Regions from separate parts of the Duganella sp. LjRoot269 genome, predicted to be linked through region 1. Evidence: predicted binding sites of a transcription regulator. Region 1 holds the regulator's gene; each other region holds the start of a gene.
The links. Region 1 encodes FNR, which switches genes on or off when oxygen is low (the NO sensors DNR and NnrR bind a similar motif). Its sites were predicted from a motif close to TTGATNNNNATCAA; they were not measured.

Region 1 (9,985 bases):
GTGACCACGTTCTCGGTGATGGTCGAGCCGTACGACACGCGGGTGACCACCGCCGGATAGCTGCGGTCCGCATAGGCGCTGACGCTGAAGGTAGCCGGCTGGCCCACGCGCACGGCGCCGACGTCGGCTTCGTCGACATTGACCAGCAGGCGCAGATGGCGCAGGTCCTCGGCCAGCGAAAATAGCGTCACCGCCTGCAGCGAGGCGGCCACCGCGTTGCCGGGATCGACGCTGCGGCTCAGCACCACGCCGTCGATCGGCGAGCGGATCGAGGCGCGCGCCAGGTTGGTGCTGTCGGTCGACAGCGTGGCCTGGGCGCTCTGTACGTTGGCGGCGGCGCTCAGCTCGGCCGCCTGGGCCCGCGCCAGCGTGGCCCGGCCGGTGTCGAGTTCGGCGCGCGAGGGCACCTTGCCGCCGGACAGGCGGGCCACCTCCTCCAGCCGTCCCAGTGCCGCGCGCGCCTCCGCCAGGCTAGCCTGGCTTTGCGCCAGCTCGGCCCTGGCGGCGGCCAGCGCGGCGCGCGAGCGCACGATCTGGTCCTGCAGCTTGGCCGTGTCGAGCTGGACCAGCACCTGGCCGGCGCGTACCTGGTCGTTGACGTCGACCAGCACGCGCCCCACGGTGCCCGACAGCTCGCTGCCGATATTGACCGCGCGGGTAGGCTGCAAGGTGCCGTTGGCAGTGACGCTGAGCGTGACGGTGCCGCGCTTGACCCGCACCGTGACATAGGCGGGAGCCCGCGCCGTCTGGGCATGCTGCTGCCACACGTAAGCCGCCGCGCCGGCCGCCAGCAGCGCCAGCGCGGCGCCCCACACGGCGGCGCGCCGCCACCAGGGGCGTGGTGGCGCGTCGATGACGACGGCCGGTGCTGCCATACGTTGATTCATGGTGTGCTTCCTTTCATCGGCGCGGCACCGCCGTCGGGTTGCCAGCCGCCGCCCAGTGCCTTGTACAGGCGCACCTGGTCGGTGCCGACGTTGGCGCTGGCGGTTGCCACGCCGTCCTGCGACGTGTAGAGCGCGCGCTGGGTTTCCAGTACGGTTTGAAAGTCAACCAGGCCGCTGGCGTAGCGTTGCCGCGCCAGCAGCGCGGCGCTGTCGGCCGCCGCGGCGGCCAGCCGCAAATGATCGAGGCGCAGACGGTCGGCCGCCTGCGCGGCCAGCGCATCCTCCACTTCCTGCAGCGCGGTCAGCAGCGTCGCCAGATAGCCGGCCTGCGCTTGCGCCAGCGCGCCGCGCTGCAGCCGCAGCTGGGCCGCGCTGGCGCCGCCGTCAAACACATTGCCCGCCACGCTGCCCAGCAAGGTGCGCAGCAGCGCCGCGCCGCTGCCGCCCGCGCCAAGTCCGCTCAATCCCAGCGATCCCTCGAGACGCAGCACCGGGTAGCGCGCGGCGTCGGCCTGGGCCACTTTGGCGCGGGCCGCTTCGAGCTGGGCTTCGGCCGCGCGCACGTCGGGACGCTGGCGCAGTGTTGCGGCCGGCAGGCTCAGCGCCAGCTCTGCGCCGCCGGCGGGTATCGCCTGCGGCGGCGCCAGCGCGTCGTCGAGCGCGGCCGGCGCCTGCCCGCACAGCACGGCCAGGCTGTGGGCCAGCAGCGCCCGGCTGCTTTCCAGCACCGGCAACTGGGCCGCGGCCTGCTCGGTGGCGGTGATCGCTTGCTGCTGCTCCAGCGAAGTCAGTAGTCCGGCCTGGACCCGCCATGCGGTAATCTCCTGCGTGGCCTGCTGGCTGGCCAGGTTGTCGCGGGCGATGACTTGCCGTGCCTGGATGCCGCGCAGTTCGATATAACTGCGCGCCACCTCGGCGGCGACCGAGACCTGCACGTTCGCCAGCGTGGCCGCGCTGGCCTGCAGCGTGGCCGCACCGGCCGCCAGTGCATGACGGTTGGCGCCAAACAGGTCCGGTTCCCAGCTGGCATCGAAGCCCAGGTTGTAGCTATTGGTGGTGGACGCCCCGTCGAGCTTGCTACGCTGGGCCTGGGCGCTGCCGACCACGGCGGTGGCCAGCGCTGCGGCTGCGGCATCGCGCGTGGCGCGCGCCTGCTGCAGCGAAGCGCGCGCCGACGCGATGCTGGTGTTCGCTTGCAGGGCGCGCGTCACCAGCTGCTCGAGCAGCGGATCGTCGAAGCGGCGCCACCAGCCGGCAAGCGCCGCGCCATCGGACGCGGAGGACCTGGCGGCCTGGCCGGTAGACCAGGCCGGCGGCGGCTGGAACGCCGGCGCCGGCGGCGGCAGATCGACCGGGCGCAGCAGGCTGCAGCCGGTCAGACAGGCCAACAACAGCGGCGCCCCCGCCCTTCCGAGCCGGATGGCCGCCGTCGGCGGCGCGACGTTGGTGTGGTACATGACATGCTCTCGTTTGGGCCGAACGGGCTTTTACTATGAGAGCAAGTGAGTGAAAAAACCATGATCCAGATCAAAACGCACCGCAGGCACGGTGTTTCAGTGCCTCGGTCCGACGTCGATGCCAGCGGCCGGCGTCAGTCCAGATCCGCGGCGTCGTGCCGCTCCAGCACCTGGTCTTGGGGGTTGCCGAACGTGCGGTTCACCTTGCGGCCGCGGATGACGGCCGGACGCGCGGCGATCTCGTCGGCCCAACGCCGCACATGCCGGTACTCGTGCACCGACAGGAATTCGGCGGCGCTGTACAACTGCCCCAGCACCATGCCGCCGTACCACGGCCAGACCGCCATGTCGGCGATCGTGTACTCGTCGCCGGCGACATAGCGGTGTTCGGCCAGCTGCCGGTCCAGCACGTCGAGCTGGCGCTTGGTTTCCATCGCGTAGCGGTCGATCGGATATTGCAGCTTTTCCGGCGCGTAGGCGTAAAAGTGGCCGAAGCCGCCGCCGACAAACGGCGCCGAACCCATCTGCCAGAACAGCCAGTTCAGGGTTTCGGTGCGCGCCGCCGTTTCCGTGGGCAGGAAGGCGCCGAACTTTTCCGCCAGATACATCAGGATGGAGCCTGACTCGAACACGCGCAACGGCTGCGCGCCGCTGCGGTCGACCAGCGCCGGTATCTTGGAGTTGGGATTGACCGCCACGAAGCCGCTGGAGAACTGGGCGCCCTCGTTGATGCGGATCAGCCAGGCGTCGTATTCGGCGCCGCCATGGCCGAGCGCCAGCAACTCTTCCAGCATGATGGTGACCTTCACGCCGTTGGGCGTGCCCAGCGAATACAGTTGCAGCGGATGCTTGCCGACCGGCAGTTCCTGTTCGTGGGTGGCGCCGGCGACCGGGCGGTTGATATTGCCGAACGTGCCGCCCGACGATGCCGGCGCGACCCAGATCGCCGGCGGTGCATACTTCGATGGATCCGTCATGCATCTCTCCTCACAGTGAGCGTGCAAGCTGCTGCTTGCGCGCGAAAAACCATTCTATCCGAAGCCGGCCCTTTTTGATTTGCATCAATCAAATTGCACGGGCGAGTCTCTACGATGGCTGCATTGAACAAGTGAATGGAGATCGACATGAGTCCCGACAGCGCCCACGTCATAGACGAGCTCAACAGCAGTCTGCTGCTGCGGCGCCGCGAACTGGCGCAGCAGTTGCGCCAGCGCCTGCACCAGGCCGACGAACAACAGCAGATGGCCCTGTTTAACAGCTACGCGATCGATGCCGACCAGGCCGAGGCATGCCAGCTCAGCGACACCGACATCGCGCTGCTCAATCACGAATTGATGGAATTGCGCGCCGTCGACGAGGCGCTGGAGCGCGTGCGCGCGGGCAGCTACGGCACCTGCGTGCAGTGCGGCGCGGCCATCGCGGCGGCCCGTTTGCGGGCCGAGCCCAGCGCGCAGATGTGCGTGGATTGCCAGACGGCGGTCGAGCGGTCGGGACGCGCGCCGGGCTGAGCCTGAGGCAGGCTCACTGCCTCAGGCCACCGCCGGCGTGCGGCCGAGCGCCTTGGCGGCCACCTTGGTGCCGTCCTGGTCGGCGCCGGTCGCCAGCGCCTCGAGGCTGGCGCGGTCGACGATGGTCAGGTCGCGCTTGTCGACCCGTATCCAGCCGTTGCTGCGAAAGCGCGACAGCAGCCGGCTGATGCTTTCGATGGTCAGGCCCAGGTAGTCGCCGATGTCCTCGCGCGACATGCGCAGCTGGTAGCTGTTGGGGGAATAGCCGCGCGCCGCATAGCGCGTCGACAGATTCAGCAGGAACAAGGCGAAGCGCTGCTCGGCCCGCATATTGGCGAGAAACATCATCGCGTTTTGCTCGCGCATGATTTCCTGGCTCATGATGCGGTGGAAGTGCTGCAGCAGCTGCGGCACGTCGGCGAACAATTCCTGCAGGCGGGCGAACGGGATCTCGCACACTTCGCTGTCTTCCAGCGCCACCACGCCGCAACCGTGCTGGCCGGTGCCGATGGCGTCCATGCCCAGCAGCTCGCCGGCCATCTGGAAGCCGGTGATCTGCTGCTCGCCGCGGTGGTTGACGCGCGAGGTCTTGAAATGGCCGAAGCGCACGGCGTACAGGTTGTTGAACGGCTGTTCCATGCGGCATAGATTCTCGTCGCGTTCGACACGGCGGCGGCGGCCGATGATCTTGTCGAGGCGGCTGACCTCGGCGTCGTTCAGCCCCACCGGCAGGCACAGGTTCTTCAAGCCGCACACCGCGCATTTGTTCTGGCTGCTGCTCACTGCGCCGCCATTGTGTGTTGCCAGTTGGAGGTTGGTCGTCATGTTCGCTGCTCCCTGTTGTGTTTTTCGCAGCATCTGAGCGTTGGCTGCGGTATGGAGACAGTATCGGCGATCGGCGGCCGCGCGGTTATCGGGCTTCGCTGCCGTGTCGCGTAGGGGAGTCCGGACAGAAATCTGTAGGGCTTCCCCTACAACCTTTGCAATATGAAACTAGATGATGCCGTGCTCCAACGCATACCGGGTCAGCTCGGCATTGCTGTCGAGGCCCATTTTCTCCAGGATGCGGGCGCGGTAGGTGGTCACCGTGTTGGGGCTCAGGTGCAGCGTCTCGCCGATGCGCACCAGCGATTCGCCGGCCGAGATCAGCTTGAACACCTCCAACTCGCGGTTCGACAGCGCCTCGAGCTTGCCCACCTCGCCGCCGCCGATCAGGCTGGCCAGCTTTTCCAGCAGGGCCGGGCTGACATGCTTGCCGCCGGACGCGGCCTTGCGCACCGCCGCCACCAGCGCCGTGGTTGGCGCATCCTTGGTCAGGTAGCCGGCCGCACCCAGCTTGAGCGCGCGCACGGCGTAGATGTCTTCGGCGTAGGTGCTCAGCATCAGCACCGCCAGCTTGGGCCGCTCGGCGCGCAACTGCTTGAGCAGCTCCAGCCCGTTCTTGCCGGGCATGGTGATGTCGAGCAGCGCCACGTCGAATTCCTGCGCCTGCGCCAGCTGCAGCGCCTCGTTGGCGTTGCAGGCTTCGCCGTCGACGCGGATGTCGTCGACCGTGCTCAGCATCAGGCGCACGCCGTTGCGGGCGATCGCGTGGTCGTCGACCAGCAGCACGCGGATGGGATTATTGCTCATGGTGTGCGTCCAATGGCAGGCGCAGCAGCAGGGTCGTGCCCTGTCCCGGCCTGCCGGTGATTTTCAATTCGCCGTCGAAATGACGGCTGCGTTCGTGCATGCCGAGGATGCCCCAGGACTCGCGGTTGAGCAAGCGCTCGGCCGCGATACCCTTGCCGTCGTCGTCGATGCGCAGCTGCAGCACGCCGTCGGCGTAGTCGACCCGCAGCTGCACCGCGCTGGCCTCGGCGTGCCGCACCACATTGGTCAGCGCTTCCTGCGCGATGCGGAACAGCATCGTGCTGCGCTCGGCACCCAGCTCCAGCGCCGACGCGGCCGGGCTGATGGCGCAGGCGCAGTGCAGGCCGGAGCGGCGTTCGATCTGCTCGGCATACCATTCCAGCGCGGCCCACACGCCCAGCTGGTCGAGCACGCTGGGCCGCAGGTCGGTGATGACCCGGCGCACCGTCTCGATCGCGTCCTGGGCCAGTCCTGCCGCCTCGGCCAGCAAGGGCTCGGGCGCCGCGCCGGCCGCCGCGCCGCGGTCCATGCTGACTGAAATATAGGCCTTGATGCCGGTCAGCAGGCCGCCCAGCTCGTCATGGATTTCCTGGGCGATGCGCTTGCGCTCGTGTTCCTTGATTCTTTCCTGGTGCGCCGCCAGGTCGCGCTGCGCCTGCTGCGACGCCAGCAAGGCCTGTTCGGTCAGCTTGTTCTGCGTGATGTCGATCATGATGCCCTGCATGAACAGCGGCCGTCCCTCGTCGTCGCGCACCAGCTCGGCCTGGTCGCGGAACCACAGCGCCTGGCCGTCGCGCGCCGACAGCCGGTATTCCAGCCGCAGCGGGCTGCCGTCGCGGCGGCAATCGTCCAGCGCGCGCAGCGTGGCCGCGCGCTGCGCCGGATCCATCTGCCGCCCGTGCAGCCCGGGGTCGGCCAGCCACTCGGCCGGGGTGAAGCCAAGCATGCCGATCTGCGGACTGATGTAGCGCAGCGCGCCGCCCTCGCCCAGTTCGGCGATGTAGGTGATGGCCTGCATCTGCTCGACCAGTGTGCGGAACTGCGCCTCGGCCTGGCGCTTGTCGTTGAGCAGGCGCTGCTCGCGCAGCATGCGGTGGATCGCCCCCGGCAGGAATTCCAGGTAGCGGCCGTCGACGTCCTTGACCAGGTAGTCGCGCGCGCCGCGCCGCATCGCCTCGGCCGCCACGGCGGCGCTGTCGGCGCCGGTCAGCATCATCACCGGGATGGACTGGCCGGCGCCGTCGGCGTTCAGGTGGGCCAGGAATTCGAGGCCGGTCAGGTCCGGCAGATGGTAGTCGAGCAGGATGCAGTCGGGCCGCTGCTCGCGCGCCAGCTCGAGCCCGCGCTCGCCGCTGTCGGCCTCCAGCAGCGCAAAGCCGCCGGTGGCATCGGCCGCGAAGGCGCGCCGGCACGCCATGCGATCGACCACGTCGTCCTCGACGATCAGCACCCGCAATACGGCTGGGGCGCCGGCGCCGTTGTCGGCAAGGTCGGCGTTCACGGCATCTCGCTGATGGTCCAGTACAGGTCGATCGAGCGCATCATCTCGACGAAGCGGCGGTAGTCGACCGGCTTGGCCATGTAGCCGGCCACGCCCAGGTCGAAGCTGCGCACCTTGTCCTGCTGTTCCTCGGACGTGGTCAGCACCACCACCGGGATGCGCCGCAGCGACGGGTCGAGCTTGATCTGCTGCAGGAACTCGATGCCGTTCATGATCGGCATGTTCAAGTCCAGCAGGATGATGCAGGGCCGTTCCTGCGCCGGGTCGCGCAGATACTCCAGGCCCGCCTCGCCGTTTTCCATGCTGATCACAGCGTTGCCGACATGGATTTCCTTCAATGCCCGCTTGATCGTCATGATGTCGACGTGGTCGTCTTCGACCAGCAGGATGGGTTTGTTACTCACTTTCATGGGCTTGTCCTGTTCTGGGTTGCGACGGAGAGGACTTGGGCAGCGTGAACCAGAACGTGCTGCCCTGCCCGGTCTGCGATTCAAGCCAGATCCGTCCCTGATACATTTCTACGATTTTCTTGGCCAGCGCCAGCCCCACGCCGGTGCTCTCGACCCGGTCGCGCGAGGCCAGCGTCTGGAACAGCTGGAAGATGCGCTCGAAATGGCGCTGCTCGATGCCGGGGCCGTTGTCGCGCACGCTGAAGCGCCAGTGGCTGCCGTCGTCGGCGCAATCGATGTCGATCCGTCCGTCCGGCTTGTCCATGTATTTGATGGCGTTGGAAATGAGGTTGTGGAACACCTGCTGGATGCGGGTCGGCTCGATCAGCACGGTCGGCAGGCCCGGCGCGACCGTGATGCGGAACCGCGGCGGCGGCGCCAGCAGGTCCACCACGTCGGCCAGCAGCCGGTTCAGGTCGACCGGCGTATGCGCTTCCTTGACCCGGCCCACGCGCGAATACTGCAGGATGCCGTCGATCAGGCTGCCCATGCGGTGCACCCGGTTGATCAGCAGCCGCATGTGTTCCTTGCCTTCGTCGTTGAACTGCTCGGCGTAGTCGGTGGCCAGCCAGTCGGCCAGCGAGCCGATGCCGCGCAGCGGCGCCTTCAGGTCGTGCGACACCACGTAGGCGAAGTTGGTCAGCTCCTCGTTGGCGCTGCTGATCTCCTGCATCAGGCGGCGGTTGTGCTCCTCCGCCAGCTTGCGCTCGGAAATGTCGCGCACCATGCCGGTGAACATGCGCCGCGCGCCCAGCTGCATCTCGACCACCGACAGCTCCATCGGGAACACGCTGCCATCCTTGCGCAAGCCCTCGACTTCGCGGCCCTTGCCGATGATGCGCTGTTCGCCCGTCTCGCGGTAGTGCGCCAGGTAGCCGTCGTGCAGCGCGCGGTGCGGCTGCGGCATCAGCATCGACACGTTGCGGCCGGCCGCCTCGGCCTCGCTGTAGCCGAACAGGCGCTGCGCGGCCGGGTTCAGGCGCTCCATCACGCCCTGCTCGTCGATGGTGATGATGGCGTCGACGGCGGTCTCGAAGATGGCGCGCATGCGCGCCTCGCTTTCCTGCAGTGCCTGCTCGGCCTTCTTGCGTTCGGTGACGTCGTGGATGGTGGCCAGCACCAGCGGCAGCGCATGCGAGGTGTGCAGCGGCGACAGGCTGACCTCGACGGCGAACTCGTGGCCGTCGCGGTGCTGCCCGAACAGCTCGGCGCCGGCGCCCATCGCGCGCGAGCGCGGCTGCTGGAAAAAGTCGCCGCGCTGGCCCACGTGGGCGTGGTGGAAGCGGGCCGGTATCAGCGCCTCGACCGTCATGCCGCTCAACTCGTTGGGGCCGTAGCCGAACATCCGCTCCAGCGCGGGATTGCCCAGCACGATGCCGCCGGCATGGTCGACAATCAGCATGGCGTCGGTGGCCGACGCCAGCAGCCACTCCAGGCTCTGGCCTTCGATAAGGAGATTTTTCAACGGACTATCCTGAACAGTTGCGCCGGTCCGGCGTTCATGCCCAAGATGATACGATCGAACCGCGCCGAATGCCAAAAAATATTTCGAAAGCAACTGTTGCGCGGCGGCTTGCATGCGCATAGCGACCGGCCTTGTATTCCCGGCGATTTTGATCTGGATCAATTGATGCTACAGACGTGGCCTGCGCGCGCCCGTACATTGTAGCCATGAATCCCCCACCCTCAGCCGAGCTGGACCAGCTCGCCGACCGTCTGCACCGGCTGCGCGCCGCATTGGACGGACAGCTGCGCCGGCATCTGGCGCAGGCGCCGGCGTGGCTGGCGGCGGCGCTGCTGGAGCACCGGGCCATGCTGGACGATTCCGGCGTGGCCCGCCAGTTGCGCGGTTGCGACATGGTGCTGCTGGCCGAGGAACTGACCGCCTTGCGCCGCATCGACGGCGCCTGCGCGCGCCTGGCCGCCGGCACCTACGGCCGCTGTGTCAGCTGCGGCGCCGCCGTCGCGCCGGAACGCCTGCGGGTGCAGCCGGCCGCGCTGACCTGCCTGGCCTGCCAGGAGGATTTCGAACGGCATCCGCACCGGCGCCTGCCCCTGCCACAGCCACCCATGACAAGAAGGAAGCAGACCATGTCCTATAAAACCATCCTCGTGCAGGCCGACAAATCCCAGCCCGCCGCGCGCGCCATCGAGATGGCGGCCCAGCTGGCGGTCGCGTTCGAAGCCCATCTGGTCGGCGTCGCCAGCAGCGGCATCAACCGGTTCATCCAGCAGTCCAGCCTGTTCCCGCCGGGCGCGCCGGGCATGCCGATCGAGGTCGGCGACCTCGGCTTCCTGCGCGAGCGGGCCGACCTGGCGCTGGGCGACTTCGCGGCCGCCGCCGGCCGGCTCGGCGTGCAATCGCACGAGAAGCGCTGCGTCGACGACGAACTCGATGTGGGCCTGGCGCTGCACGCCCGCTATGCCGACCTGGTGGTGGTTGGCCAGGCCGATCCGGATCACGCGGCGGCCATCCCGGCGCCGGGACTGGCCCAGCAAGTGATGCTGCACGCGCCCAGGCCGGTGCTGGTCACGCCCCACGCCGGCCGCA
Region 2 (9,985 bases), 2.1 Mb from region 1:
TGATAGGCGAACTCGGGGTGTACTTTTCTAGACATTGCTTGCTTTCTTGTTAGTGTGGCCGGCTCAGGCCGGTGGCAGCACGGTGCCATGCAGGTTGAACACCGAACGCCACAACTGGTACGCTTCCGCTTCCGCATCGATGATGATGCGGTGGTTCACGCTCTGATTGTATTCCTCGCGCTTGACCGGGTCGGACAGGATTTCGTAGGCCTTGGTGATGCTCTTGAAGCGCGCCTCCGCGCCGGGCGCCTGGTTGCGGTCCGGGTGGAAACGCATCGCCAGCGAGCGATAGACCTTCTTGATTTCGTCGTCGGTGGCGTTAGGCGCTATACCCAGCGTGTTGTAGTAATTTTCCATTTTGGAAACTCCGGGCCGTGATGCCGAACAATTAAAGACGAATTATACCTGTGCCGGGTGGCCAAACCGCCCGCGGGCCGCCGCAATGCAGCATTTCCCCTCAGCCAGCAGGAGGGATACGGTAAAATGCCCTTCACTCGAACTTTTGCAAAGCCAACTTTTCAGATGAGCAACGACAAAAACAGCCCAGCGCCCGTCCTGACCTCCAACTTCCTGCGCGCCATCGTCGAATCCGACCTGGCCGCCGGCACCCACGTCCGCCCTGGGATGCCGAGCGTGATCACCCGCTTCCCGCCCGAGCCGAACGGCTATCTGCACGTGGGCCACGCCAAATCGATCTGCCTGAACTTCGGCCTGGCGCGCGACTACCAGGGCCGCTGCAACCTGCGCTTCGACGACACCAACCCGGCCAAGGAAGAGCAGGAATACGTCGACACCATCATCGACAGCGTCAAGTGGCTGGGCTTCGACTACGACTATCCAGCCGCCAACGGCGGCGTCGAGCACCACCTGCACTACGCGTCCGACTACTTCGACCAGCTGTACGCGATGGCCGAATACCTGATCGAAAAAGGCTACGCCTACGTCGACAGCCAGTCGGCGGACGATATGGCGGCCAACCGCGGCAATTTCAACACGCCGGGCAAGAACTCGCCGTTCCGCGACCGTCCGGTCGCCGAATCGCTGCAGATCTTCCGCGACATGAAGGCCGGCAAATACGCCGACGGCGAGCACATCCTGCGCGCGAAAATCAGCGAGGACGCGATGTCGTCGCCGAACATGAACATGCGCGACCCGGCCATCTACCGCATCCGCCACGCCCACCACGTGCGCACCGGCGACGCCTGGTGCATCTACCCGATGTACGACTACACGCACCCGATCTCGGACGCGCTGGAAAACATCACCCACTCGATCTGCACGCTGGAATTCCAGGACCACCGCCCGTTCTACGACTGGCTGCTGGAAACGCTGTCGGCGGGCGGCTTCTTCAAGCTGCCGGTGCCGCGCCAGTACGAATTCTCGCGCCTGAACCTGACCTATGTGATCACCAGCAAGCGCAAGCTGCGCCAGCTGGTCGACGAGAAAATCGTCGACGGCTGGGACGACCCGCGCATGCCCACCATCGTCGGCCTGCGCCGCCGCGGCTACACGCCGGAAGCGATCCAGCTGTTCTGCGAGCGCATCGGCGTGACCAAGTCCGACGGCTGGATCGACATGAGCACGCTCGAAGGCTGCCTGCGCGAAGACCTCGATCCGAAGGCGCCGCGCGCCACCGCCGTGCTGCGTCCGCTCAAGCTGATCATCGACAACTACCCTGAAGGCCTGAGCGAGGAATGCACGTCGCCGGTCCATCCGCACCATCCGGAAATGGGCGTGCGCACCTTCCCCATCACGCGTGAGCTGTGGATCGAGGAAGAGGACTTCATGGAAGTGCCGAGCAAGGGCTATTTCCGCTACTACCCGCCGATCGACGACAAGCCGGGCAGCCGCGTGCGCCTGCGCCACGGCTACGTGACCGAATGCACCGGCTACGACAAGGACGCGGACGGCAAGGTGGTGGCGGTGCACGTCAACTACTTCCCGGACTCGAAATCGGGCACGCCGGGCTCGGACAACTATAAGGTCAAGGGCAACATCCACTGGGTCTCCGCCGCCACCGCGCTGCAAGCCGAGGTGCGTCTGTACGACCGTTTGTTCACCGACGCCCAGCCTGACGCCGGCGGCAAGGACTTCATCTCGCTGCTGAACCCGAACGCCAAGGAAGTGGTCACCGCCTTCCTGGAGCCGGGCATGAGCGCGGCCCAGCCGGACCAGCGCTTCCAGTTCGAGCGCCATGGCTACTTCGTCGCCGACCGCGTCGATTCGACGCCGGGCAAGCCGGTGTTCAACCGCATCGTGACCCTGAAGGACAGCTGGGTCGCCAAGTAAAGCGATCCGGATAATACAGCGACCAAGGGCCGGCGCCCCGCATAGCAGAGGCGCCGGTTTTTTCTCGCCGGGAATTCGGTATCAAAATGTTAAGATGATGCCAAAACGCAAATTTACTTGACTCGCACCGGTAAAGTTTCCTATATTCGGCCTTCCCCCCGGTTTCAGGAGTTGCTTCAGGCACCTAACATGGCAACCTTCCTCGCTCAAAAACAGCTGTTCTCGCCGACCAAGCCGGTCTGGTGGGCCGGCGTCATGCTGTCGCTCGGCATCGGCGCGCTGTTTTATGTCGGCGTCTATCGCACCATCGAGCATGACGCCGAGGAACGTTTCCTGTACCAGTCGCGCAACGCGCAGTACAACATCACCTCGCGCATCAACGCCTACACCGACGTGCTGCGCGCCACCGCCAGTTTCTTCGACGCCAGCGACGGCGTCGACCGCGCCTCCTTTCACCGCTATGTCGGCGGCCTGAACCTGGCACGCCAGTTCCCTGCGCTCAACAACATCAACTACACCCGCTACGTCACCGACGCCGAGCGCGACGCCTTCGAGCGCAGCGCCGCCCACAGCGGCGACGGCCTGGCGCTGGGCTATCCGGATTTCTCCATCAGGCCGCCCGGCCGCCGCCCCGCCTACTCGGTGCTGACGATGATCGAACCGGTGGCGCCGTTCCGCGACCGCATCGGCATCGACATCGCCGCCCGCGAGCGCGCGGCGCGCGCCATCGCCGAGGCGCGCGACACCGGCGCGCTGATCACCTCCGGCATGCCGATCGAGAACACCAAGGACGCCCAGGGCTGGGCGCTGGCGATGCGCCTGCCGATCTACCGCAAGGACATGCCGCTGTACGACGTCGCCCAGCGCCGCGCCGCCTACACCGGTTCGGTCGGCATCGGTTTCAGCGTGCCGCGCCTGGTGCAGGCGGCGCTGGAGCAGATGCAGGTGCAGGATGTCCACCTGATGCTGTACGACGACGGCGCCATCAGTGGCACTGAAAAGACGCCGATCACGCTGCTGTACGACAACCAGGACCTGGTGCACCGCGCCGCCCGTCCGGCCGACCAGTTCACCATCAGGCTGCCGCTCGACTTCAACGGCCGCCAGTGGAACGCGCATTTCAGCTCGCCCAAGTCGGTCTGGTACAGCAACTTCGACGCCTTCCTGCCGTGGCTGTCCATGCTGTGCGGCTTTGTCGGCTCGCTGCTGTTTTACCTGCTGTTCCACACGCTGTCGTCGTCGCGGCTGCGCGCCATCAAGATGGCCAAGGCGATGACCAAGGAGCTGCGCGACAGCCAAGCCAAGCTGCAGCAGTCGCACCTCAAGCTGCGCCGGCTGGCCGCCCATGCCGACCAGATCAAGGAGCAGGAGCGCAAGCGCATCGCGCGCGAAATCCACGACGACCTGGGCCAGAACCTGCTGGTGCTGCGGATCGAAGCCGACATGCTGGCCAGCCGCACGCGGCAGGGCCACCCGCGCCTGCACGCGCGCGCGCGCAGCACGCTGAGCCAGATCGACAGCACCATCAAGAGCGTGCGCCACATCATCAACGACCTGCGGCCGACGGTGCTGGACCTGGGCCTGAGCGCGGCCGTGGAATGGCAGATCGCCCAGTTCCGCCAGCGCTCCGGCATGGTCTGCGAGCTGATCGAACACCAGAGCGACATCAGCATCGACGACCGCTGCGCCACCGCCTTCTTCCGCGTGCTGCAGGAATCGCTGAGCAACATCATCCAGCACGCGGGCGCCAGCCTGGTGCGGGTGGAACTGCGCCACACCAGCGGCATGCTCACCATGACCATCAGCGATAATGGCGTCGGCATGCGCGACAGCAACCGCAACAAGGTCGGCTCGTTCGGACTGGTCGGCATCGAAGAGCGCATCAGCCTGCTCGGCGGCCACTGCGCCATCACCGCCACGCCGAACGGCGGCACCACGGTCACCATCTCGGTGCCGGTCGACTACGTGGCGCCGCCCTCGATCGACGACATCAACGACACGGCCCGCCTGGCGGCCGACGCGACCAACTGAGACGTCGGTCATCAGGTCACCGTCAGATTAATCTGGTACAGCGAGTAGGAATTTCCTGACAAACATTGAGAAAAATCAAGGAAACGCTTCCTCGGCTGAGCAAAAATCAAGCGTACTCTGCTTTTTTCAACCCGCTTCATCCACTCAAAGGAAGTCTCCATGAATGCTATCGATGCTCTGGACCTCGAACCAATCAAAGTCAAGCTGATGCACAAGGAATCCGGCGAAGGCTGGTCGCTGGAACGCGCCAATGCCATTGAATTCGAATACCGCCGCTTTCTGTTCCTGATGAAGATGTTCCCGGCGGAACAGGCGGCGCCGCGGGTCGATGTCGACACCTTCTGGCACTACCACATCCTCGACACGATGAAATACGCGGCCGACTGCGACGCCGTGTTCGGCCAGTTCCTGCACCACTTCCCGTATATCGGCCTGCGCGGCGAGGACGACCTGGCGGCGCATGAAAGCATGGGCCTGCGCATGAAGGAATTGTACGAGGCGACGTTCGGCGAGGATTACCTGCGCCACACCGCCGGCCTGCAGACGGCCTACTCGGCCTCGCCGGCCAGCACCGCTTACTCGGCCTCGCCAGGCGCCACCGCATATTCGGCATCGCCGGCCCAGGCCGCCATGAAAACCGCGTATTCGGCCTCGCCGGCCAAGTTCGCCTACTCGGCGTCGCCGGGCCAGCTGGCCCAGTCGGTGACGGGTGCGGCACAAGCGGGCGCGGTCATCGACAAGGCGCGCCTGGCCGGCCTGTACACCGACCGCCCGCGCCTGGCGCCGGCCGCCTGACACCGTTCGCCGCACTACGGCGTCCGCGCCACAGGCAGGCGAAGCGCGCTCGCGACATGCTCAGAAAAGTGGCATACTCAGGGGATATTTACAGACGATGGGAGTACATCATGGCTGTCAATTCAGTAGCCTCCAGCACCGCCGCCGTCCAGGCGACACCGCCCGCCCGCCAGCCTGAGCCGGTCAAGACGGTGGCGGACAAACCGGTCGAGCGCGCTGCCCCGCCGGCGCCGCCCGCACCACCGCAAGTTGCCGCGGCGCCCACGGTCAACACCAGCGGCCAGCGTATCGGCACCACGATCAGCACCTCGGCCTGACCGAAGCATCGCCACCAACACAGCCGCATAAAACAACGGCGCGTTACCGCAAGGTACGCGCCGTTTTTCTTTATGCAGCCGAGGGCTTCATCAGGCCGCCATCAGTTCGCGCAGTTCGCGAATGCTGAAATCGCTGATCTCATGCATGCGGATCAGGATGGTCGCGCCGATAGGCAGCGTGTTGTGGCGGATCTTGCTGATGACCGGCGGAGCCACTTCCAGGGCGCGCGACAGGGCGGCATCGTTCTTCAGTTGCAGCTTCTCGATGATGGCGTCCAACACGCGATTCGGGTTGTAGGTCGGCGATGCGGTGATTTCTTTGATAGACATAATGTTTTTAAGTAGGTTCCGGCCGTTTTTTGGAAAAAAACGACACATGGGTAAGAAAAATTTTTAGCTCATTTACCAATGAAGCACTACAAAACACAGACATTTATGCCGGTTTTTAGTGCTTAACCGAGATAATACACGCTTACGTTAACGAACGGCTAACTCATCACACATTTATGTGAGATTTAGATAGATTTTACCCCTATTTCTTGTGCTAGGAAGTTTTTTGTTGCAAGAAAAGGTATAAATTCCGGTAAAGACTAGTTGGAACGGCTGATGCCGGCGGCGAGGAAGCACCATTCGACGGCCAGCAAGGTGGCCAGTTGCGCGATGGTGCCGGGGAGGAGGAGTGAGGAAGTGGAGGGAAAGTCAATATTGCCGTTATGGCCATGCCAGCCTAGTTGCCGGCGGATTTCTTCCGGCATCGGCGGTGGACGGCGGTCGCATTCACGCTGGTGCATGTAGGCCCGAACCTGTTCCTTGGTAGGATGGAAAGTGGCTGGCATCCGCGTGGCTCCTTCATAAGATTACTAACAATATCGTATCATGTGACGACTTGCTTGATTTGAATCAAGCGAACCTGTTACCAGTTTGTCACAAAAAGCTGACACAGAGCTTGCATTACTGTAACTTCCGCCCTCCCCTTTACCTGTTTTTACATCGCGCCCCTTAAAGCCTATGACTTACGAAGAATTCCTTGATGAAGTAACAACACTCCTGCACGAGATCTACAATCTCGACGACGCCGCCGCGATCAAGCTGGTGGTCGACGCCCAGGCCGCCGATTATTTCGTCAAGCATGACGACGTCGAGGAGATGCGCACGCCGGCCCAGGCCAAGCTGGACGCCACCGCCCTGTACGAGGCCAAGCAGAACAAGGTCCAGACCCAAAAGAAACAGCAGCAGCGCCTCAGCGCGAAGAAGAAGTAAGGCCCTTCAGGGCGTCGGCCACGGTGGCGTGGCGCAGCCGCACGCCCAGCTCGCGCTTGATGCGGCCGTTGGCCAGCCGGCGCGACTCGGACATGAACGACAGCAGCGCCGGCGTCACCACCTTCTGCAATTCCGCCCGCGGCAGGCGTGGCGGCCGCGGCAGCTGGAACGCATCGGCCACCGCATCGAAATACGCCGCCATCTTCATGTCGCTGTCGTCGACCGCGTGATATATACGGTTGGGCAAGGCGCGGAACAGCGCGCGGGCGATGATGGCCGCCAGGTCGTCCGCATGGATGTGGTTGGTGTAGACGTCGTCCGCCTCGATCAGCGCGGCCGTGCCGGCCTGCAGGCGCTTGAGCGGCAGGCGGTCGGCGGCGTAGATGCCCGGCACCCGCAGGATGGACAATTGCGCGCCGGCGCGCACCGCCCAGCGCCGCAGCACCTGTTCGGCGTCCACCCGGCGCAGCGCGCGCGGGTTGCGCGGCGCCACCGGACGGCTCTCGTCAAACAACAGTCCGCTGCAATCGCCATAGACTCCGGTGGTGCTGACATAAACCAGACGGCCGTGCTCAGGTAAAATGGCGGACAAATTACGCGTGCGGCGGTCCAGCGGCCCCTCGGCCGGCGGCGGCGCCAGGTGGACCACATGGCTGGCCAGCCCCGCCAGGCGGCGCAGGCTGGCCGGCTGGTCGAGATCGGCCACGATGGGCACGGCGCCCAGCGCGCGCAGTTCGGCGCAGCGCGATGGCTGGCTGGTGGTGGCAAACACGCGAAAGTGCGGGCGCAGCAGCGGCAACAGCCGCATGCCGACATCGCCGCAGCCGACGATCAGCAGGCGCGGCCGCTTGAATTTACGAAGATTGTGGTTTTTCATTTGAAGGATTGTATGACGTTTCAAATTACTGTACAGCCTAGCGGCCACCAATTCAGCTGCGAGGAAGACGAAACCGTCCTGGCGGCGGCCATGCGCGCCGGCATCGGCCTGCCCTACGGCTGCAAGAACGGCGCCTGCAGCTCCTGCCGCGGCAAGGTGGTGTCCGGTTCGGTCACGCACAAGCCGCACCAGGAGCGCGCGCTGACCAAGGAAGACGAGGCGGCCGGCTATTCGCTGTTCTGCTGCGCCATCGCGCACGAAGACCTGGTGATCGAAGCGCGCGAAGTGGCCGGCAGCGACGACTATCCGATCCGCAAGATGCCGTCGCGCGTGGCGACGCTGGAAAAAGTGGCGCCGGACGTCATCATCATGACCTTGCAGCTGCCCGCCAACGAAACGCTGAAATACCGCGCCGGCCAGTATATCGAATTCATGCTGCGCGACGGCAAGCGCCGCAGCTACAGCCTGGCCTCGCCGCCGGACCAGGACCAGCCGCTGAGCCTGCACATCCGCCACATGCCGGGCGGCCTGTTCACCGAACAGGTGTTCGGCACCATGAAGGAACGCGACATCCTGCGCTTCGAAGGCCCGATGGGCACCTTCTTCGTGCGCGAGGACAGCGACAAGCCGATGGTGCTGCTGGCCTCGGGCACCGGCTTCGCGCCGATCAAGGCCATCGTCGAGCACCTGCGCGCGCAGGACTCGCAGCGGCCGATGACCCTGTACTGGGGCGGCCGCCGTCCGCAGGACCTGTACATGGACGCCCTGTGCCGCCAGTGGGAAGCGATCCTGCCGAACTTCAAGTACGTGCCGGTGATCTCGGCCGCGCTGCCGGAGGATAACTGGAACGGCCGCACCGGCTTCGTGCACGCGGCCGTCATGGCCGACCTGCCGGACCTGTCGGGCCACCAGGTGTATGCCTGCGGCGCGCCCATCGTGGTGGAATCGGCCAAGCGCGATTTCGTCGCGCAGTGCCGCCTGCCGGAAGACGAGTTCTACGCGGACGCCTTCACCACGGAAGCAGATATCAACAAATAAAGCAGCAAGCATCCACCCAACCGGGAGCAGACAGGGATGCAGAGTCCCGAGGCTCTGCTCCCTGAAAGCTCAAATGTCCGACAGCATCGCCTCCGCTCCCCCCGCCAACGGCTTCAGCGTCCTGCGCCACCGTAACTTCGCCTTCTACCTTTCCGCCCGCACCCTCGGCACCCTCGCCGTCCAGATGCAAAACGTCGCCATCGGCTGGCAGGTCTATGCGATGACGCACAACCTGTTCGATCTCGGCCTGATCGGCCTGGCGCAGTTCGCGCCCTTCCTGCTGCTGATCCTGATCGCCGGCCACGCCGCCGACCGCTACGACCGCCGCAACCTGATCGCCATCGCGCTTGGCGCCCAGCTGCTGTGCGGCCTCACCCTGCTGGCCTTCACCGTCGCCGGGCTGACCGCCGTGTGGCCGGTGTTTGCCGTGCTGGTGCTGTTCGGCAGCGCGCGCGCCTTCATGGGGCCGGCCACGCAAGCCATCCTGGTCAACCTGGTGCCGCAGGAAAGCTTCAGCAAGGCCGTAGCGCTGAGCTCGTCGAGCTTCCACGTCGCCGTGATCCTCGGCCCCACCCTGGGCGGGCTGTTCTACCTGGCCGGGCCGAAAACGGTGTATATGATTTCCTCGACCTTGCTGGTGGCGTCGGTGGTGCTGATGTGCCTGGTCAAATCGGTCAAGCAGCCGAGCAACCGCGAGCCGGCCACCTGGCACACGGTGCTGGAAGGACTGCGCTTCGTCTGGTCCCGGCCGGTGGTGCTGGGCGCCATTTCGCTGGACCTGTTCGCCGTGCTGTTCGGCGGCGCCACCGCGCTGCTGCCGGCGCTGGCGCACGACGTGCTGCACATCGGCCCGTCCGGCCTGGGCATGCTGCGCACCGCGCCGGGCGCCGGCGCCGCGCTGTGCTCGATCGTGCTGGCCTTCTTCCCGCTCACGCGCCGCGTCGGCCTGTGGATGCTGGGCGGCGTGGCCGTGTTCGGCGTCGGCACGCTGGTGCTGGGCGCCACCACCAGCTTCCTCGTCGCGCTGACGGCCTTGTTCCTGATGGGCGCCGGCGACATGATCAGCGTCTACGTGCGGCACCTGCTGGTGCAGTATGAAACGCCGGACGCCATCCGCGGCCGCGTGTCGGCCGTCAACTCGGTGTTCATCGGCGCCTCCAACGAACTGGGCGAATTCGAGTCCGGCCTGACCGCCGGCTGGATGGGCCTGACGCGCGCCGTGCTGTTCGGCGGCGCCGCCACCCTGGCGGTCACGGGCGCCTGGGCGGTGCTGTTTCCGGTACTGTCGAGAATGGATCGTTTCCCGCACGAGGAAAAGAAATGAAGCTAAGCCTGCCGCTGCCCGGCATCATCCACAGCCGCCCCCACCTGAGCCTGG
Region 3 (9,985 bases), 230 kb from region 1:
TGATGTAGTCGATGATGCGCTGGTCGAAGTCCTCGCCGCCGAGGAAGGTGTCGCCGTTGGTCGACAGCACTTCGAACTGCTTCTCGCCCTCGACCTGGGCGATTTCGATGATCGAGATATCGAAGGTGCCGCCGCCCAGGTCGTAGACGGCGATCTTGCGGTCGGCCTTGCCGGTCTTGTCCAGGCCGAAGGCCAGCGCCGCCGCCGTCGGCTCGTTGATGATGCGCTTGACGTCCAGGCCGGCGATGCGCCCCGCGTCCTTGGTGGCCTGGCGCTGCGCGTCGTTGAAGTAGGCGGGCACGGTGATGACCGCCTCCGTCACCGGGCCGCCCAGGTAGTCCTCGGCGGTCTTCTTCATCTTGCGCAGCACCTCGGCCGACACCTGCTGCGGCGCCAGCTTCTTGCCGCGCACGTCGATCCAGGCGTCGCCGTTGTCGGCCTTGGTGATCTTGAACGGCATCAGGTGTATGTCTTTTTGCACCTCCTGCTCGTCGTACTTGCGGCCGATCAGGCGCTTGACCGCGAACAGCGTGTTCAGCGGATTGGTCACCGCCTGCCGCTTGGCCGGCGCCCCCACCAGGATTTCGCCGCCGTCCTGATACGCCACGATCGACGGCGTGGTGCGCGCGCCTTCCGCGTTCTCGATCACCTTGGCCTGGCCGCCCTCCATGATCGCCACGCAGGAATTGGTCGTGCCGAGATCGATACCGATCATCTTGCCCATGATAGCCTCCGCCTTTTGTGGTTGGACCTGCCGCCGACTGCCGGAGTTCAACCGGCCGTCGAATTGTTGCGACAGATACGCGTGGAAATAGTGGCGCCGGCGACCCCGCGCCACGCCCGCGCGAGCAGGCTGGCCACTTCCTCGTCGCCGACTTGCTCGAAGTCCCGATACCACTCGCCGACCGAATGGAACGGATGGGGCGTGTGCAGGCAGACCAACGCATCGACCTCGCCGGCCAGCGCCCGGTAGACTTCCTGCGGGGCGACGGGCACGGCAACGATGATTTTCGCCGGCCGCGCCTGGCGCGCCACCAGGATCGCCATGCGCATGGTGGCGCCGGTGGCCATGCCGTCGTCGACCAGAAGCACGATCCGGTCGCGCAATTGCGGTGGCGGACGGCCACCGCGATAGCGTACTTCCCGGCGGGCGATTTCCTCGCGTTCGCGGTCGACCTCTTCGTTCAGTGCGGCCGCCGGCATGCCGAGCAGCCTGAGCTCCTCGAGGTTGAGCAGGCACGGCCCTTCGCCTGCGACTGCGCCGATCGCATATTCCGGATAGCCAGGCAGGCCCAGCTTGCGCACCAGGAGCACGTCCAGCGGCGCTGCCAGATCCTCTGCCACGGCGAAGGCGGTGGGCACGCCGCCACGCGGCAGACCCAGCACGATGACGTCGTCGCGCCCGGCGTAGCTGTGCAGCCTGCCGGCCAGCAGCTTGCCCGCGTGCAGTCGATTGTTGAACAGTCTGCGCATGAGCGGTCCTCGAAAATTCAGCGCTGTCGTTCTTCCTCCGTACGCTTGAGGGACATCGTTTGCATTGGACGCGCGGCCGCCGGTTTGGTTCCCGGCCCGGCCGGCGCCTACGGTGCCGGCAGCTTCAGCGGTTCCCTGAACCGGATGACCTGGCTGACGCCGTCGGCGTCGACCACCTCCATGCTCAGCAGGTTGACGCCCTTGGTCTCGATAAACACTTCGCGCGGGCGCCGTATCATGTGGTCGAGTCCCTCCGCCATGATCGCGATGAGGTCGTCTTTCGGATCGTAGACGACGCCGGTCAGCGGCAGCCATTCGGCCGCAAACTGGCTGCCGATCTGCAGCGATGCGACTTCGATGCCGACGTTCATTCCCTCCAGAAGGGTGGAGACGTGATCGAAGTACGGCTTCCATGCTGTTTTCTCGAGCTTGCTGGTAGTGGTCATGGCTGGTCTCCCAAGGTATGGCGGCGGGTAGCTCCGCCTTCCAGTTTTTGACCATCGCGGCGGCCGAGGATTCCCTCCAGCGCCAATGGGCCAATCCAGTGCGCATTTGACCGAGATCAAGGATGTCACGCGTGTGGCGGGACTAGCATGATCCGGTACACGAGGGGTGTGCAAGAACATCAACCCAGGAGGGAACGCTATGCCTATTGAACATACCAAGCGGAAAAGCGTACTGGCTAGTCTGGTGGCATTGGCCATCTGCGGCGCAACGGTGGCGCAGGCGGCGGGCCAGGCTGATCAATCGAACCAGTCCAGCCAGGCCGACACCAGTTCCAAGCCGGCGCAAAGCGCGACGCGGCGCGTCAGCGACGCGCTGGCCGTGGTACGCCAGCTCGAGGCCGAGCCGCGCATGAAGCAATTGCTGCAGCAGGCCAAGGGCGTGCTGATCGTGCCGTCGTACGGGCGCGCGGCGCTCGGCGTCGGCGCCCACGGCGGCGCCGGCCTGCTGCTGCTCAAGCGCACCGACGGCAGCTGGAGCGGACCGGCGTTCTACGACCTCGGCGGGCTGACGGTGGGCCTGCAGGTCGGCGCCGAGGGCGGGGCGATCGCCATGGTCCTCAACAACGACAAGGCGGTCGCCGAGTTCATGAAGAAAAACAACTTCGCCCTCAGCGCCGAGGCCGGCCTGACCGTGGTCAACTGGTCCAAGCTGGCCCAGGGCACGGCGGGCACCGGTGATGTGGTCGCCTGGAGCGGCACCAAGGGCTTGTTCGGCGACGCCGTGGCGATCGGACTGAACGACATCCGCTTCAATCAAAACCTGACCAACGCCTACTACGGTCGCACGCTGTCGCCGAAGGACATTGCCGCCGGCACCGTCAGCAATCCGCAGGCGCAGCCGCTGCAACAGGCGCTGGGCGAGGCGTCGACCATCACCAAGTAGCGGCGACGCAAGGAGGAAGTCATGATGACCGATAGCGACATCAAGAAGAACGTCGAGCACGAGCTGGCCTGGGATGCCGATCTGGCCGCGGCCGACGTGGGCGTTTCCGTGCGCGAGAAAATCGTCACGCTCAGCGGCTTTGTCCGCAGCTACAGCCAGAAGATCGTCGCGGAACGCGCCGCGCAGCGCGTCGTCGGCGTGGCTGGCGTGGCCAACGATATCGAGGTGCGCTTGGCCGGCGAGGGCCGGCTCGACGCCGACATCGCGCGCGAAGCGGCCTCCGTGCTCAAATTCCAGCTGCCGCACTCGGCCGAATCGATCCAGGTGGTGGCCGACGGCGGCATGCTCAAGCTGGAGGGCGAGGTGGAATGGAACTACCAGCGCCAGCGCGCCGAGCAGGCGGTGCGCCGGATACGCGGCGTGCGCGGCGTCACCAACCAGATACACCTGCGGCCGGCGGTCGAGCCCCACGACGTGGAGCGCAAGATCGTCTCGGCCTTTCACCGCAACGCCGCGGTCGATGCGGCCAGGCTGCGGGTCGAGGCCAGCGGCGGCACGGTGACGCTTCATGGCAGCGTGCGTTCATGGTCCGAGCGCGAGGCGGCCGAGCGGGCGGCCTGGCTGGCCCCCGGCGTGACCCACGTCAACAACCTGATCACCATCGATGCCACGCTGACGCGCTGACGGCGCCGGGGTCCTTCCATGTTTAAACATATCCTGTTTCCCACCGACGGCGAGGCGCCGTCCATCGCCGCCATGACGCCGTGCCTGAGCTTCGCCAAAGAGACGGGCGCCCGGCTGACGGTACTGCACGTGACCGAGCCATTCCACGTGCTGAGCACGCGCGCCGAGGTGCTGGCCGATACCCCGGAAGGCTACGCGGTCCATAGCCAGGAGCGGGCCCGCGCTTGCGTGGAGCGGGTGGCGACCGCCGCCCGCTCGAGAGGCGTGGCGTGCGACACGCTGACGATGGAGCATGAGCATCCGTATGCAGCCATCATCGACGCCGCGCTCCAGCATCATTGTGACCTGGTGGCGATGGCGTCGCACGGCCGCAGGGGCGTGCAGGCGCTGCTGCTGGGCAGCGAAACCCAGAAAGTGCTGACCCACTGCCATTTGCCGGTGCTGGTGTTTCGTTGAGTGCCGATCTGCCTGCGACGGGAAGGGTCGGGCCGGCGGCGGGCGCCGTCATGCGGGCCATGGTGCTGGAACACAGCGGCGCCGGTGCGCGGTTGCGTGAGCGCGAGTGCGGCGTGCCGCGTCCGCGCGGCCACGACGTGCTGCTGCGGGTGTCGGCCTGCGGCGTCTGCCGTACCGACCTGCACCTGCTGGACGGCGAGCTGGCGCCGCGCCGGCTGCCGCTGGTGCCCGGGCATGAGATCGTCGGCGTCGTGAGCGCCGTCGGCGGGCGCGTACGACGGTGGCAGGTGGGGCAGCGGGTCGGCGTTCCGTGGCTGGCCCACAGTTGCGGCGTGTGCGCGTTTTGCCGCGCCGGCCGGGAAAACCTGTGCGACCGCGCCCGCTTCACCGGTTGCGACCGGCACGGAGGCTATGCCGGCTACGCGCTGGCCGACAGCCGCTATTGCCTGCCGCTGCCGGACCGCTACGACGATGTGCATGCGGCGCCGCTGCTGTGCGCCGGCCTGATCGGCTATCGCGCTTATGCGATGACCGGCGCCGCCAGGCGGCTGGGCTTGTACGGCTTCGGCGCCGCCGCCCACATCGTGGCCCAGTTGGCGGTGGCGCAGGGGCGCGAGGTGTACGCGTTCACACGTGACGGCGACACGCGCTCGCAGCAGTTCGCCCGGTCGCTGGGGGCGGTGTGGGCCGGTCCATCGAGCGGCCCGGCGCCGGTGCCGCTGGACGCGGCCATCCTGTTCGCCGCCGACGGCCGGCTGGTGCCCCTGGCGCTGGCCGCCTGCGCCAAGGGTGCGACGGTGGTCTGCGCCGGCATCCACATGAGCGACTTGCCGGCCATGCCGTATGCGCTGCTGTGGGGCGAACGCAGCCTGCGCTCGGTGGCCAATCTGACGCGGGCCGACGGCGCCGCGTTCATGCGGCTGGCCGCGCAGATCGACCTGCGCACCGCGCCGGTGACGTATCCGCTGCTGCAGGCGAACGAAGCGCTGGCCGACCTGAGGGCCGGCGCATTCGACGGCGCGGCCGTGCTGGTGCCGGACCATGGGCGCTGACGCGCCGCTGGCGCAGGCCGCCGCACGCCAGCGGCAGCTGATCCATGCGCTGGCGCGGCGGCTCGACGGCCAGCTGATCGAAACCCATATCTCATGGGTGCTGCTGGCCGGCACGCACGCCTACAAATTCAAGAAGGCGCTCCGGCTCGACTGGCTCGACTACAGCGACGTCGAGGCGCGGCGCCGCTGCTGCGAGGAGGAACTGCGGCTGAACCGGCGGCTGGCGCCCAGCCTGTACCTTGGCGTGGAAGCGGTCACCGGCAGCGTGCGCCAGCCACGGTTCGGCGGCACCGGGCCGGTGCTGGACTACGCCGTACGGATGCTGCGCTTCGACCAGCAGGCGCTGTGGACGGCACGACTGGCGCACGGCAGTCTTGATACCGGCGAGGCGCGGGACCTGGGCCTGCTGCTGGCCGACTTTCATGCCGGCGCCGCGCGCGCATCGGCCGACACGCCGTGGGGCACGCCGACGGCCATCTGCGAGCGCACCGGCGCCGATCTGGCCGAAGTGGACGCGCTGCTGCCGCCGGCCTCGCCGGCGCGTGCGACGCTGGCGCGGCTGGCGGCCTGGCTGGACGCGCAGCAGCGCCGGCTGGCCAGCCGTTTCGCACGGCGCCGGGCCGGCGGCTGGGTGCGCGAATGCCACGGTGATCTGCACTGCGGCAATATCCTGACCTTGGCGGACCAGGTGCTGGTGTTCGACGGCATCGAATTCAACGCCGGCCTGCGCTGGACCGACGTGCAGCAGGACCTGGCCTTTGTCTGCATGGATCTGCAGTGCCGCGGCCGCGCCGACCTGGCCGCGCGGCTGCTGGACGCCTATCTCCAGCGCGGCGGGGACTATGACGGCGCGGTGCTGCTGCCGTATTACCGCTGCCAGCGGGCGCTGGTGCGGGCCAAGGTGGCGCTGCTGCGCGGCGGCGATGGCGCGGCCAGGGGGCAAGCCATGGCCGAGGCGGAACGCTATCTGGACTGGGCGCTGCAAGCCAGCTTGCCGGCGCCACCGTTGCTGCTGGCGACGCATGGGCTGTCCGGCAGCGGTAAGTCGACCTTGTGCGACAGTCTGGTCGAGCCGCTTGCCGCCGTGCGCGTGCGTTCGGACGTCGAGCGCAAGCGTCTGCACGGGATGGCCGCCAGCCAGCGCGCCGCCGCCGCGCCAGGAGCCGGCATCTATACCGGGCAAGCCAGCCGTCTAACCTACGGCTGGCTGCTGCGGCTGGCCTGTCGCGCGGCGGCGGCCGGCCAACCGGTACTGCTGGATGCGGCGTTTCTGCAGCGATGGCAGCGCCGGCGCCTGGTCCGGCTGGCGCGCCGGCTCCGCGCTGATTGGCTATTGCTCGATATCGTCACCCCTGCGGCGACGCTGGCGGCACGCCTGTCCGCGCGTGGCGGCGAGTCGGAGCAAGCCTCCGACGCCGGAGTCGAGCTGCTGGCCTATCAGCAGCAGACGCGCGAGCCGCTGCAGGCGCAGGAGCAGTCGCACGCGCTGGTGGTCGATACCGGTGGCGGCTGGGACGCCGTGCGGGCCGCCGCATTGACGGTGGCGATACGCGCCAGGCTGTAGGCCCTCACGGCGGCCTGGTGCTGTGAGCGACATCGCTGACGTATTTGACCTGGATCAAATACGTCAGGAACCTCCGCCAACCATAATCGTCCGATGATGATCAGGGAGGGAATGTGGAAAAAACAATGTTGAAGGCCATATCGAGTCCGGCTGGCGCGCCGGCGCCCACGGCGGCGATGGACAGCCGCAACGCACTGGATTTATATCTGCAAAGCCAAGTGGCGCGCATGACGGGCGGCGTGTCGCCGATTGCGATGTCGCTGGCGTTCCACGACTGGTGGCAGCACCTGGCGGTGTCCCCGGGCAAGTGCAGCGAACTGTTGGCCTATTGGAGCGGCGCCCTGGCCGGCGGCGCGCAGGCGGTCGACGTCGGCGCCGACAAGCGCTTCGCCGATGCCGCCTGGCGGCAGTGGCCGTTTTCCGGGTACGCGCAGGTCTTTAAGCACGCCGAGGAGTTCTGGAAGCAGGCCACCTGCGGCGTAGCCGGCGTGTCGTCGCATCACGCCGACGTGGTGGCGTTCACCGCGCGTCAGCTGCTCGATATGTACTCGCCGTCGAACTTCCTGTGGACCAACCCGGAGGTGCTGGGCGCGGCGGTCGCCAGCGGCGGTCGCAGCCTGATCGATGGCGCCCTCAATTGGCGCAAGGATCTGTGCCGGCGCCTGGCGCCGCCCGGCGCGACGGTGTCGGAGCCGGTTGGCCGGACCTATGTGCCCGGACAAGACGTGGCGCTGACGCCCGGCGAGGTCGTCTATCGCAACGATCTGATCGAACTGATCCAGTACACGCCACAGACCGCCAAGGTGTACCGGGAGCCGGTGCTGATCGTGCCGTCGTGGATCATGAAGTACTACATCCTCGATCTGTCGCCGCACAATTCGCTGGTGCGCTATCTGGTGCAACAGGGACATACGGTATTGATGATTTCCTGGCGCAATCCCGACGCCGAAGACCGCGATCTCGGCATGGAGGACTACCTGCGGCGCGGACTGCTGGCCGCGCTGGAGCAGGCCGACCTGCTGTGCGACGGCGCGCCGGTGCACGCGGCCGGCTACTGTCTGGGCGGAACCCTGCTGGCGATGGGCGCCGCGGCGCTCAGCGCGGGCCACCTGGACGCGCAGGGCAAGCTGGCGTCGCTGACCATGCTGGCGGCGCAGACCGACTTCCACGAGCCCGGTGAGCTGGGCCTGTTTATCGACGACAGCGAGCTGGCCTTCCTCGACGCGCTGATGTGGGACCAGGGCTATCTGGACGGCGACCAGATGGCGGCCTCGTTCCAGCTGCTGCACGCGCGCGACCTGGTGTGGTCGCGCATGATGCGCGAATACCTGCTGGGCGAACGCAGCGCGCCGAACGACCTGATGGCCTGGAACGCCGACGCCACGCGGCTGCCGTTCCGCATGCACAGCGAATATCTGCGGCGGCTGTTTCTGCACAACGATCTGGCCGAGGGGCGTTATAAGGTGGCCGGCAAGCCGGTGGCGCTGGCCGATGTCCGCACCCCGATGTTCGTGCTGGGCACCGAGCGCGACCACGTGTCGCCGTGGCGCTCGGTCTACAAGATCCACCTGCTGTGCAACGGGCCGATCGACTTCGTGCTGGCCTCGGGCGGCCATAACGCCGGCATCGTCTCGGAGCCGGGGCACGCCAACCGCAGCTATTACAGCCATCCCGCCAACGTGGCGCCGATCGGCTACACCAGCCCGGAGCAGTGGCTGGAGCAGGCCGAGCACACCGAAGGCTCGTGGTGGCCCCATTGGCAGCAGTGGCTGGCACGGCATTCGGACCGTCAGCGCGTGGCGCCGCCGGCCATGGGACTGGGCCGGACGCTGGGGCCGGCGCCGGGGCGCTTCGTGGTGCAACCCTGAGCCAGGGACGCGCTCAGCACGGCAGCAGCAAGGAATGCTGGCTGGCGGTGTGGAAGTCGCGCCAGACCCGGTTGATGGCGCTGTCCTGGTGCGCGGCGTACAGGCCGCAGTAGGGGTAGAGCTCGTCGACCGCGGCGCGCGAGGCGGCCACCAGGGCCAGCGAACCGGTCCGCACGGCCAGCATGTCGTCCACACTGAGCGCCATGCCAGCCGCCACCGATGCCCAACTGCGGTCCAGCACATCATAGAAATGCGCGCGGGCGGCGGCGTGGGCCTGCTCCTTGTCGCGCAACAGGGCGGCCACTTCGGGCACCTCCAGCAGCGGCAGGTTTTTCACGGCATGCCGGCGGCGCTCGATGCAGGGCCGCGCCAGCCGCATGAAATGGCTGGCCATGCCCGCCACGTTGGCCGCCAGCGTGACGAAGGCCAGCGAATAAAACGGGTAGCGGTACAGCGGCCCATCCGCCGTGGCGGTGGCGGGGCTGATGGTGAATCCATGCTCCTGGCCCACCCATTGCCCATCGATGCGGTAACTGTGCGAAGCGCTGGCGCGCAGGCCGATGCTGCCCCATGACGGCACGATCTGCACCTGCGCAGCCGGCACCAGGAAGGCGCGGATGCGCGGCGCGCCGTGTTCGTCCAGCAGGGGCTGGCCGCCGGCGCGCAGCACGGCGTTCAAGGTGAAATGGGTGGCCATCGGCGCGCCGCTGGCGTAGTCCCAGCGGCCGGTGATGCGGTAGCCGTCGCCTTCCTGTTCCGCATGGCCGGTAGGCGCGCCGCTGCCGCCCAGGCAGACGCGCGGCGTGCCGATGATGCCGCGCGCCAGTTCCGGCGCCAGGAAGCCGGCAAACCAGCCGGCGCCGGCGCACAGCGTCAGCACCCATCCCATGCTGCCGTCCACGGCCGCGACCGCCTCTTCCAGGCGCACCACTTCCGGCAACGGCAGCTCGGCGCCGCCGCTGGCGCGCGGCGCCAGCATCTTGAGCCAGCCGCGCCGGTGCAGCAGCGCTTGCTGGACGGGATGAAGGAAGCGGGCGGCGTCGGCCAGCCCTGCGTAGCGCTCGATACGGCGCGTGTCGCGCGCGCCCAGGGGAGAGGAGGTTGGCAATGTCATGCGGAGCTTGTGGCGGTGGCAAAGTCCGGCATTTTCTCATCTTTGAGATGCCAAACGTGTTGACGGCGGAATTATTCGTGTATACGCTGTATACATGAATCAGCCGAACACCCAACGGAAAATCGTCGAAGCGGCGCGCCGGATACTGGAGCGGGAAGGCGCGGCCGCCGTCAGCATGCGGCGCGTGGCCGATGCCGCGGGCATTACGCCGATGGCGATCTATCGGCATTTCGCCAACCGCGAGGCGCTGCTGAAGCATATTTCCGACGAGGCCTTTGCCGCGGTGGCGCAGCAGTGGCTGGGCCAGGTACGGCATCCGGACCTGATGCACAGCCTGCTGCATTCGATGGAGAACTACCTCGATTACGCGCTGCGGCAGCCGCAT

Region 2: ACSQ3S_RS08635 (glycine-rich domain-containing protein) is a predicted target of FNR. The motif match lies at 4,386-4,399, and genes of this name have one in related genera.
Region 3: ACSQ3S_RS16935 (PHA/PHB synthase family protein) is a predicted target of FNR. The motif match lies at 6,663-6,676, and genes of this name have one in related genera.

The regions. Positions count from the first base shown of each region.
Region 1 is NZ_CAXUSL020000001.1:4,009,032-4,019,016, forward strand. Features, by position in the region: gene ACSQ3S_RS17940 (efflux RND transporter periplasmic adaptor subunit) at 1-887, opposite strand, end outside; gene ACSQ3S_RS17945 (efflux transporter outer membrane subunit) at 884-2,344, opposite strand; gene yghU (glutathione-dependent disulfide-bond oxidoreductase) at 2,479-3,321, opposite strand; gene ACSQ3S_RS17955 (TraR/DksA family transcriptional regulator) at 3,469-3,852, shown strand; gene fnr (fumarate/nitrate reduction transcriptional regulator Fnr) at 3,874-4,677, opposite strand; gene ACSQ3S_RS17965 (response regulator) at 4,846-5,484, opposite strand; gene ACSQ3S_RS17970 (response regulator) at 5,474-6,985, opposite strand; gene ACSQ3S_RS17975 (response regulator) at 6,982-7,395, opposite strand; gene ACSQ3S_RS17980 (sensor histidine kinase) at 7,382-8,899, opposite strand; gene ACSQ3S_RS17985 (universal stress protein) at 9,106-9,985, shown strand, end outside.
Region 2 is NZ_CAXUSL020000001.1:1,958,141-1,968,125, reverse strand. Features, by position in the region: gene ACSQ3S_RS08655 (hypothetical protein) at 1-35, opposite strand, end outside; gene ACSQ3S_RS08650 (DnaJ domain-containing protein) at 64-357, opposite strand; gene ACSQ3S_RS08645 (glutamine--tRNA ligase/YqeY domain fusion protein) at 523-2,289, shown strand; gene ACSQ3S_RS08640 (CHASE domain-containing protein) at 2,479-4,320, shown strand; gene ACSQ3S_RS08635 (glycine-rich domain-containing protein) at 4,480-5,115, shown strand; gene ACSQ3S_RS08630 (hypothetical protein) at 5,226-5,432, shown strand; gene ACSQ3S_RS08625 (hypothetical protein) at 5,523-5,762, opposite strand; gene ACSQ3S_RS08620 (hypothetical protein) at 6,023-6,268, opposite strand; gene ACSQ3S_RS08615 (hypothetical protein) at 6,441-6,692, shown strand; gene ACSQ3S_RS08610 (SDR family oxidoreductase) at 6,673-7,569, opposite strand; gene ACSQ3S_RS08605 (CDP-6-deoxy-delta-3,4-glucoseen reductase) at 7,582-8,607, shown strand; gene ACSQ3S_RS08600 (MFS transporter) at 8,681-9,931, shown strand; gene ACSQ3S_RS08595 (DUF1345 domain-containing protein) at 9,928-9,985, shown strand, end outside.
Region 3 is NZ_CAXUSL020000001.1:3,782,815-3,792,799, forward strand. Features, by position in the region: gene dnaK (molecular chaperone DnaK) at 1-724, opposite strand, end outside; gene ACSQ3S_RS16900 (phosphoribosyltransferase) at 772-1,473, opposite strand; gene ACSQ3S_RS16905 (DUF5335 domain-containing protein) at 1,581-1,919, opposite strand; gene ACSQ3S_RS16910 (lipid-binding SYLF domain-containing protein) at 2,164-2,862, shown strand; gene ACSQ3S_RS16915 (BON domain-containing protein) at 2,884-3,546, shown strand; gene ACSQ3S_RS16920 (universal stress protein) at 3,565-4,002, shown strand; gene ACSQ3S_RS16925 (zinc-dependent alcohol dehydrogenase family protein) at 4,053-5,054, shown strand; gene ACSQ3S_RS16930 (AAA family ATPase) at 5,044-6,618, shown strand; gene ACSQ3S_RS16935 (PHA/PHB synthase family protein) at 6,744-8,486, shown strand; gene ACSQ3S_RS16940 (acyl-CoA dehydrogenase) at 8,500-9,600, opposite strand; gene ACSQ3S_RS16945 (TetR/AcrR family transcriptional regulator) at 9,695-9,985, shown strand, end outside.